3 regions of the Permianibacter fluminis genome follow, and region 3 is predicted to be linked to each of the others. Evidence: predicted binding sites of a transcription regulator. Region 3 holds the regulator's gene; each other region holds the start of a gene.
The links. The regulator sigma-54, encoded in region 3, starts transcription at its own class of promoters, with help from an activator protein. The targets are predictions, from matches to a motif close to ANTGGCATNNANNTTGCTNT.

Region 1: fliD (flagellar filament capping protein FliD) is a predicted target of sigma-54. The motif match lies at 1,451-1,470, and genes of this name have one in related genera.
Region 2: HPT27_RS09165 (saccharopine dehydrogenase family protein) is a predicted target of sigma-54. The motif match lies at 1,434-1,453, and genes of this name have one in related genera.

Annotation. Positions count from the first base shown of each region.
Region 1 covers NZ_JABMEG010000001.1:3,108,577-3,111,850, forward strand. The annotation lists gene HPT27_RS13515 (flagellin N-terminal helical domain-containing protein) at 1-755, shown strand, start outside; gene HPT27_RS13520 (flagellar protein FlaG) at 912-1,358, shown strand; gene fliD (flagellar filament capping protein FliD) at 1,550-2,902, shown strand; gene fliS (flagellar export chaperone FliS) at 2,955-3,274, shown strand, end outside.
Region 2 covers NZ_JABMEG010000001.1:2,114,003-2,117,276, reverse strand. The annotation lists gene HPT27_RS09170 (DUF4166 domain-containing protein) at 1-240, opposite strand, end outside; gene HPT27_RS09165 (saccharopine dehydrogenase family protein) at 233-1,372, opposite strand; gene grxD (Grx4 family monothiol glutaredoxin) at 1,504-1,845, opposite strand; gene HPT27_RS09155 (urate hydroxylase PuuD) at 1,985-2,647, opposite strand; gene HPT27_RS09150 (superoxide dismutase) at 2,897-3,274, shown strand, end outside.
Region 3 covers NZ_JABMEG010000003.1:106,520-109,793, forward strand. The annotation lists gene hpf (ribosome hibernation promoting factor) at 134-421, opposite strand; gene HPT27_RS18555 (RNA polymerase factor sigma-54) at 703-2,346, opposite strand; gene lptB (LPS export ABC transporter ATP-binding protein) at 2,434-3,162, opposite strand; gene HPT27_RS18565 (LptA/OstA family protein) at 3,159-3,274, opposite strand, start outside.

The DNA.
Region 1 (3,274 bases), on a different contig from region 3:
GCACCGTGATCGGCCTGACCTTCGACAACGACACCTTCTCGTTCAGCCTGGCTGCACAAGGCGGTACTGCGGTTTCGATTCAAGCCACCGTTGCCGGCGGCGACCTGACCAGCATGGCCGACGCGATCAACGCCGAAGCCGGCAAGACCGGTCTGACCGCAAAAGTGTCCGGTTCGGAAATCATTCTGACCAGCGAAGCAGGCGATGACATCACCATCGACAACCTGAACAGCATCACCAACACCAGCCAAATCACGGTGCAGGGTTATGATTACACCGGTCAGAACGCCTTGGCGGCCTCGACCGACATCCTGACCGAAGCAGCTGATGATGCGATGCGCGCCATCGGTACCGTTGCCCTGAACAGCGCCAAGTCGTTCACCAGCACTGCCAGTGCGGCGACGATTGACGGCACCACGACCGTCAACAGCGGTGCGCTTGATGATGTCACCACCGTCGATATTTCGACTGCGATTGGCGCCCAACAAGCGCTGAAGATCCTGGATGACGCGACCTCCTTTGTTGACAGCTCACGCGCCGCACTCGGTGCCGTGCAAAACCGTCTGCAAAGCACCATCGCCAACCTGGGCAGCGCGATCGAGAACCTGTCGGCCTCGCGCTCACGCATCCGTGACACTGACTTTGCTGCCGAAACAGCCAACCTGACCAAAAACCAGGTGCTGCAACAGGCGGGCCTAGCGATTCTGGCGCAAGCCAACGCCTCGCCGCAAAGCGTACTGTCGCTGCTGCAGTAAGTGGCGGATAAGGAACGGCAATGATGAACCGCCGCTCCCCACGGGCGCACACTGGCTACGGTCGAAAGACCGTAGCCTTCGGTGCGGTCGCAAACGTTGTAAGCCCTTTGCGACACGCTGCACTGACAAGTGCGGCAGCAGTTGCAGGAGACGACCATGTCAACTGATCTCAGTCTGACTGGTGGACCCCGCGTGCCCGTCAACATCGCTACGCCTGCCAACGGCAACAATGTGGTGAGCTTGCGCCCTGCCGCCCGGCAAGAAGTTGCCGCGCCAGTCGCGCAATCCGAGATTCAGGCCAAACCGGCTGCCGAAGAACAAACGACGGCCCGACGTCTGGAACAGCAAAGCAAGGCCGAAGTGGAAGCGCTGCGGGCCAAGGTTGAAGAACTCAACCAGAATGCCCAGAGCGTCCGTCGCAGCCTGCGCTTTGATGTCGATGACGACACCGGAATCACGGTAATCACGGTTCGCGACCGGGAAACGGATGAAGTTATCCGCCAGATCCCGTCGGAAGAATTGCTGCAACTGGCCCGCTATTTTGCGGCCGCCAGCGAAGGTCAGGTCGATAGTAAAGGGTTGTTGTTGCGCGCTGAGGTTTGACAGTCAAGCTCAGTCTCCGCCCTGCAGGGATGTAGGGTGTGCCGGCTGCTGTCTGGAACAGCAGCGGCCATTGCCAGCCATCCTGATGATGGCTTGGCATGGGGGTTGCTCTCGCTTTGCCTGAATGCGTGTAGTGATAGTGCGTTACGGCCGCATCCGGGCCGACACCGACACGATACAGGAGTGGTTCCATGGGACTCATATCTGCTGCAGGTTCCGGCTCTGGCCTCGATGTCGATTCGATCATCAAGGCCTTGGTCAACGCCGAGCGCGCGCCAGTCGAGCAGCGACTGAACCGGCAAGAAGCCCAGACCACCACGACGCTGACCGGTATCGGTTCGCTGTCATCCATTCTTGGCACGCTGAAAACCGCGCTGCAAAAGCTCGACTCAGCCTCCGATTTCAAACTCCGCACCACCTCTCTGTCGCAGAGTGGTTACGTCACGGTCACTCCGGGTGAAACAGCCAGCAGCACCAGCTTTTCGGTGGAAGTCGTTTCCTTGGCGACCGGCAGCAAGCTCGAATCCGGGGTCATAGCCGGCGGTTCCAGCGCAACCTTTGGCGATGGTTCGCTCGATTTTTCTGCTGGCGGCAATACCTTCTCGGTTGCAGTTTCCGCAACTGACACCCTGACCCAGATCCGCAACAAGATTAACAATGCGACGGGCAATTTTGGTGTCACTGCGACCATCACGACGACCGACGCTGGCACCAAACTGGTTTTCAACTCCAAGATTACCGGCACCGGCAAAGATCTGGTCGTCACCAATACCAATGCCGCGCTGAACTCCATCTCGACCGGCATGAGCTCGACGCAGGCGGCCGCCAATGGCCAAATCAAGATCAACGGCAATGTCGTTACCGGCACCAGCAACACCTACAGTACGGCGGTCGAAGGCATCACCATCACGGCGCTGAAAACCAACACCGCAGCGGAAACTACCGAAGTGACCATTGCCGAGGACAAATCGGCAGTGAAAAAAGCGGTGGAAGAATTCGTCAAGGCCTATAACAGCGCCTTTTCCGAGATCAGTAAACTGACCAGCAACGTCAAAGGCGCCGAAGGTCCATTGGCCGCCGACAGCTCAGCCCGCAGCATCACCCAGCGGCTGCGCAATCTGTTGACCGGTTCGGTCAGCAGTGTCGATAGCGAATTTGGTAGCTTGGCCGCTATCGGCGTGACGACATCCAGAACCGGCACGCTGGAATTGAACAGCAGCAAACTGGATACAGCGCTGAGTAGCGGCTTTGACAAGATTGTCTCGCTATTCAGTGCAACGGATGGCCTCGCCCAGCGCACCATCAGCTATATCGATTCGCAGACCGGATCGAACGGCGCGCTGCAAAGCCGCACCACCACACTGAACCAGGATCTGCAACGAATTGCCGGCCAGCGCGACTCGCTGTCGCTGCGGCTGGAAAAAATCGAAACCCGTTTGCGCGCTCAGTATGGCGCGCTGGATGCGCTGGTTGCCCAGTTCAACGGAACGTCCACCTTTATCAGCCAGAACCTGGCAAGCATGTCTACCGGTTCCAAGAAATAGTCAGGCTTTCAGGCACTCGCTACGCCATTACCGTCGTTTGGAGATCGTTTTCATGTCCATGCAATACGCCAAGCAGTACGCCAAAATCAGCGCCAGTTCGGAAACCGAATCCGCCGATCCCCATCGACTGATTCAGATGCTGATCGACGGTGCGCTGGCCAAACTGGTCGTCGCCAAAGCAATGATCGAACGCCGCGACGTCGCCAAAAAAGGCGAAAACGTCAGCTGGGCCATTTCGATCATCGGCGGCCTGCAAGCCAGTCTGGATCTGCAAAAAGGCGGTGAAATCGCCCAAACACTGAATGCCCTGTACGAATACATGACCATACGCCTGGCGCAGGCGAGCGCCAACAATGATGCCTCGGGGCTGGA
Region 2 (3,274 bases), on a different contig from region 3:
ATTATCGGCGCGAAAAACAACCGTCACCGGAACCTCATCCTGTGCGCGTGGCAAGCCTGCCAATCGAGCGCACAACCAGGCCAAGGGATGTCGCGCGCCACGGATCTGGCAGCGGCCTGTCACGCACCGCTCACCTTGTAGCAGTGGCCCATGCATTGCCTGCACAGCAACCGGCAACTTGGCATAACGTTCGGCCAGAATACGTTGATACAGCGACGGCGGCAGTGATGAATCAGTCATGAGTGGGCCGCTCATCGCAACGGAAATGAATATCCAGATCGCGGGCTTCGGCAACAAACTCCGCCAAGGTAAATTGCTCCAGACACGGCCGGGCGCCGCTGATCATGGCGGCACCGCTGGCAAGTTTTTTCGCAAGAACGGCGGCAGCGATGGTCGGCACAAACGGGCCGTCGCCACTGCCAGCCAGCAACTGCCATTGCTGGCAACGCACTTGCTGCGCGTGATCACGCCCGGCCACGGTCACGACCATACCGCCGGAATCAGAGCCAAACCGTTCGAACCAGCGACTCATTCGGGCCAGGCGGCCGGCATGGCGTGACCAATCTCGCACCCAACCCAATCGCCGTAGCCACGACAATCCGTACAAGCCCAGATGCAGAAATGACAGTTCGAGCCCCGCTGAAAATTGCACCGATTGCACGCCACGATAATGCTCCGGAAACAAACTCAGATCGGGCACGTCGCAATGTGCCAACCAGCGTCTGCCAACGGGCGCAGGAAAGGAATGGCGATGCAGATTTTGCCAACCATACACCGTCCGCCAGCGCCCGCCTTGCCAGATCTGGCTCGGTTTGCCGACGTAACTCAAAATGGCGGCAACAGTCGCCTCGCCCCGTTCGGTACGATTACCGGGCGCGATGGCGATATCAATCCTATCCACCTGCGCCAAATCAGCGCTCAATGCCTGCATGACAGCCGACGAAAGCCCCGGTACCGAACTGGCGCCGCTGATGACTACTCGGTCTTGCGCACGCGCCTCCGCATCCAGTTGGCTGATGCCTGTGACAAAATCGCGACCATCAGCCAGATCGATGTAATGCAGACCGGCAGCGAGACAGGCGCGGGCAACGCGATAGTCCTGCCCCTGAAACGGGCCGCCGGTATGAATCAGCAGCTGGGCGCCTGACTCTTTCAGCTCAGCCGGCAGCGTGGCGGACTGGGCATCGATCACCAGCGGTGTGCAGTGCGCGCTTGCGCCACCGGTGCGCAGCGTCGCCACCAGTTGCTCGGCTTTCTGACCGGAGCGGCCAGCCAGCAGCAATTCCAGGTCCGGCACCCGCGCCAACCGCGCACTCAGCCGACGACCAAAATTGCCGTATGCGCCAAGAATCAAAATCCGATATGGCTTCACGTTTTTTCTACCAGCGTGACACGCAAGGTATCGGCGGCTCCGCAGCACCAAGGCAAAAAAAAGAGCAGGTTTTTTACCTGCTCTTTTTCGAATGCAGCCTGATGATGATGGGCCCTACCGAAGTACCACGCTCAGGCTTCGCCTTTCGCTGCCTTCGCTTTTTCGGTGGCGTCTTTCAGCAGCGGCATCAGCTCGCCTTTGGCAAACATCTCGGTGACGATGTCGCAACCGCCGATCAGTTCACCGTTGACCCACAGTTGCGGGAAGGTCGGCCAGTTGGCGAATTTCGGCAGCTCGGCGCGGATGTCCGGGTTGGCGATCACATCAACGTAGGCGAACGGCTGGCCGCATTGCAGCACCGCTTCGGCGGTGCGGGCCGAGAAGCCGCACATCGGCAGCTTTGGTGAACCTTTCATGTACAGCACGACGGTATTGTCGGCGAGTTGTTTCTGGATTTTCTCGAGGGTGTCCACGGCGCTTGGCTCCACTGACGACAGGAATGGCGGCTATTGTACCCGAGCCGGTCCCGCCGAGTCCTGACCAAACAAAAGGGCTGCCACGCAGCCCTTTTCCCGGTTCCCTGTCACGGAACCACCAACTGACCTGCCCGGGTTACAGGAAGGCCATCAACCCCAGCAAAACCAGGGTCAAACCGACGCCACAGTGGATCACGCCTTTGACGGTCGTCATCGGGCCGAGCTTGCCGGCAATGCCGTTGACTTCCAGCGCGCCGATCAGGGCAATGGCGATCCAAATCTTGATGCTGCCGAGGTCAAACATGCCGAACGGCATGTGGGCACCAGCCCCCATGAAGAACAGCATGGCCAGCGAGAACATCACGTTGGTGCGCGAAGCCAACAGCGCTTTCGGGCCGGCGGCAGCGGCTTCCGGCAGGGCGGCGCCGCCCTGCGCCACTTGCGTAGTCGAGGCGATGACGATCTTCTGGTTCGGCCAGATGATCAGCCAGACGTTCAGGAACATCAGGGTACCGAGCAGCACGCCGAAAAACAGCGTGTCGGTGATGTTGGCACCGCGCAGCGCCAGGATCAGCGCGCCGCTGACGAAGGTCCACAAGGCGCCAAAGCGAAACCAGTTCAGTGCCCGCGGCAACTGCTTCTGGATCATGTTGCTCTTGGTGGCAGCCTCAGCTTCCTTGAAGAATTCGCCTTGAATGAAGTTGAAGTAATACAGCGTGCCGATCCAGACCACGCCGAAGAAAAAGTGCAGCCAACGCAAGCCGATTTCGGCGCCGGCGTGTGAAAACAATGCCTCCATGATGCCCTCCTGTTCTTGTTGATCGCCCGATTGATCGTCCAGTCGAGGCGATGGGACTGTTTTAATGAATGTGCGTACCCGCACAAAGTCGAAGCCGCCCGATTCTAGCGCTCCGGCATGAGGTTTTGCACAGGGTTCATTTGTCGCGTCGCGGTACTTCCCTTAAGATGCGCAGCCTTTTTTCCCCGGCTTACCCTTAGTTTTGCTTGGGGTATTGCCGTTTTTACGCTATCTGCTGGAGATCCCGTCATGGCGTTCGAACTGCCTCCCCTGCCTTACGTCCGCACCGCGCTGGCCCCGCATATCTCGGAAGAGACCCTGAATTTCCATTACGGCAAACACCACCAGACCTATGTTGACAACCTGAACAAGCTGGTGCCGGGCACCGCTTTTGAAGGCAAGTCGCTCGAAGAGATCATGAAGAGCTCGCAAGGTGGCGTGTACAACAACGCCGCCCAGATCTGGAACCACACCTTCTACTGGCACTCGCTGGCGCCTAACGCCGGTGGCGAGCCGACCGGCGCGCTGGCCGACGCCATCAACAAGGCCTTTGGCTCGTTCGCCGCGTTCAAGGAGAAGTTCACTGCCTCGGCACTGGGCAACTTCGGTTCGGGCTGGACCTGGCTG
Region 3 (3,274 bases):
AACTGGTGAAATTTGCCGCAAAAGGCGGTGTGACCGGCTCACGTGAAAGGGAATAAAAAAAGGAGCCGGGTCGGCTCCTTTTTTCTACTGAAATCACCTTTCATCATGAAAACAAGGACTTGAGGCGTGGGGCTCAATGGCCGCGCAGCATTTCCTTGTGCTTTTTGACCTGACGGTCGAGTTTGTCCATCAGCAAATCAATGGCGGCATACATGTCGCCGTCTTCACAGTCAGCGAAGATTTCGCCGCCGTTGACGTGCAGTTTGGCTTCGGCTTTCTGACGCAGTTTTTCCACACTCAGAATGACATGGACGTTATTGATGTGATCAAAATGGCGGTTTAGCCGCTCGAATTTGTCATTGACGAAGCTGCGCAGAGCGTCAGTGATCTCGACATGGTGGCCGGTCAGGTTGATTTGCATAGTGGCTTCCTCTTTCGGCGCCAGATCAAAGGTCGTCGCTGGCAGCGGCGGTTCCCTCATCATGGCTGCACTTACAACATGGTGCATGGTGGCCGGCTTTTCAAGCTGGTCCCGTTGACACCGGTCAAACCCGGTTCTGCTTTCCCACCCCAACGCCAGCCAACCTTGCCGCGCCTGGTGTGGAACCTATTTCTGGAGTGTCGCTCCAGACCCTCTTTTCTGAGTCGCTACTCAGACTCGCTTGCTAAACACTTGTTGCCTGACCAATACGTCGGTCGGGCTCAGCCCAGCGTCTTGCGTTCGCTGGATGGCGGTATGGACATGGCTTCGCGGTACTTCGCGACCGTGCGCCGTGCCACGACAATGCCGTCCTTCGCCAGAATCTGGGCAATTTGACTGTCACTCAGGGGTTTGTTGGCCTCCTCAGAATCGATCAGTTTGCGGATACGGGCGCGGATGGCGGTGCTCGAAGCTTCGCCGCCGGCGGTGGTTGCCAGATGGCTGGAGAAAAAATATTTCAGTTCAAAAATGCCGCGTGGGGTGTGCATGTATTTCTGGGTGGTCACCCGCGAAATGGTCGACTCGTGCATGCCAAGCAGCTCGGCGATATCGGCCAGCACCATCGGTTTCATCGCTTCTTCGCCATGCTCGAAGAAACCAATCTGCTGCTCGACGATCGAGGTCGCGACTTTCAGCAGCGTCTCGTTGCGGCTTTGCAGGCTCTTGATGAACCATTTGGCTTCCTGCAGATGGTTGCGCAAGAAGCTGTTGTCGGCGGCGGTGCGGGTGCGCTGGATGAGGCTGGCGTAACTGGAGTTGATTCGCAGCCGTGGCGCAATTTCCGGATTCAGCTCCACCGTCCAGCGATTGCGTTTCTTGCTGACAATGACATCCGGGGTGACGTATTCGGCAGCGTTCTGGGTCATCGCGCTACCGGGCCGCGGATTCAACCGCTGTATCGCGGCAATGGCGTCACGCAGCTGATCTTCGCTGAGCCGGGTTTTCCGCATCAGGGTTTTGAAATCGCGCGCGGCCAGCAACGGCAAATAGTCGCGGACGATCAGCTCAGCTTGGCTTATCCGATCATTGCCGTTGCGGGCCTGCCGCAGCTGCAACAGCAGACACTCGCGCAAATCGCGGGCAGCGACCCCAGGCGGATCAAATTGCTGCAGGCGCCGCAGCACGGCTTCGACTTCGTCCAGATCGAGATTGCCTTCTTCATTCAGGCTTTCGTAGAGATCCGGGCAGCTGGTGCGCAAATAGCCGTCGTCATCAATGGCGTCGATAATGGCTTCGGCGATCGCGCGATCGGTGTCGCTGAACGGGGTCAGATTCAGTTGCCAGCGCAAATGGTCATGCAGACTTTCCCGGGTCTCGCCCTGGAATTCGTAATCGTCATCGCCTTCCCGATTGCCGCTGCCACCGGCAGGCGAACTGAAGTCCCAATCTTCCCACTGGGCATCGACCGGCAATTCCGCATTCAGATCTTGCTGTTGCAAAGCTTCGCTGGTGTCAGGTGTGTGCTCGTCAGCCCCCAATTCACGATCAGCTTCGCTACCGCTGGCGCTGCTGGAAAATTCCGGCTCGCCAAAGTCGCTCTCGCCGGCGCGGCTGTCGGCATAGTCCGAATCGGCATAATTGCTGTCGGAAAAGTCGGTACCGCTGAATTCGGCCTCGCTGTCAGCGCGATCGGCGGCGCTTTCATTCTGATCGCGTTCGCTGGCTTGTTCTTGCTCGACCGCCTCGAAGCCGTCGTCGGCTTCGTCACCCGGCTCACTGACTTCGAGCATGGGATTGGAGTCCAGCGCCTGCTGGATTTCGGTCTGCAACTCCAGACTGGACAGCTGCAACAGCTTGATCGCCTGCTGCAATTGCGGCGTCATCGTAAGCTGTTGGCTGATGCGTAGTTGGAGTGAGGGTTTCATTCTTCTGGTTTGACTACCATGTCAGTGCCGTCTGTGGTCGCGGCGCCCTTAACTTCACTATAAACCAATCTGCAGAATCTGATCGGCTTACAGCGTGAAATGTTCTCCCAGATACACTTGCCGGACCTGCTGGTTGGCCAGAATCGCTTCCGGTGCGCCATCGGCAATCAGTCGGCCTTCGCTGACAATGTACGCGCGTTCACAAACCGTCAAGGTTTCACGGACATTGTGATCGGTAATCAGAATGCCGAGGCCCCGATCGCGCAGGTGCTGGATGATGCGCTTGATTTCCAGCACCGAGATCGGGTCGACACCGGCGAACGGTTCGTCAAGCAAAATGAAGCGCGGCTCGGCGGCCAGCGCCCGGGCAATTTCGACGCGGCGGCGTTCACCGCCCGATAATGCCATGCCCAGACTTTTGCGCAAATGTCCGATGTGAAACTCGTCCAGCAAGGCCTCCAGCTTCTGCTGCCTATCCGCATCGGTCAATGCCGGATTCAGTTCCAGAATGCCGAGAATATTGTCGGCTACGCTGAGCTTGCGAAACACCGAGGCTTCCTGCGGCAAATAGCCAATGCCCTTGCGCGCGCGCACATGCATCGGCTCGCCGGACAAGTCCTCGTCGTCAATCTGGATGCTGCCGGCATCGGCATTGACCAGACCGATGATCATGTAGAACGAGGTGGTTTTACCGGCCCCGTTTGGCCCCAGCAAACCGACGATTTCGCCTTGACGAACCGTCAGTGAAACATCTTTGACAACTTGTCGGCCTTTGTAAGCTTTGGCCAAATGCTGCACCAGTAGCGTACTGCTCACGGGTTATCCTTTTTCGGTTGATCCTTTGTCGCAGTGTCGGTTTTTGGCGCGACATTTTCCTGCACCCGGGTGATCTTGACCTGCTCGCCATCACGTTTGGGCGCGGTGGTCA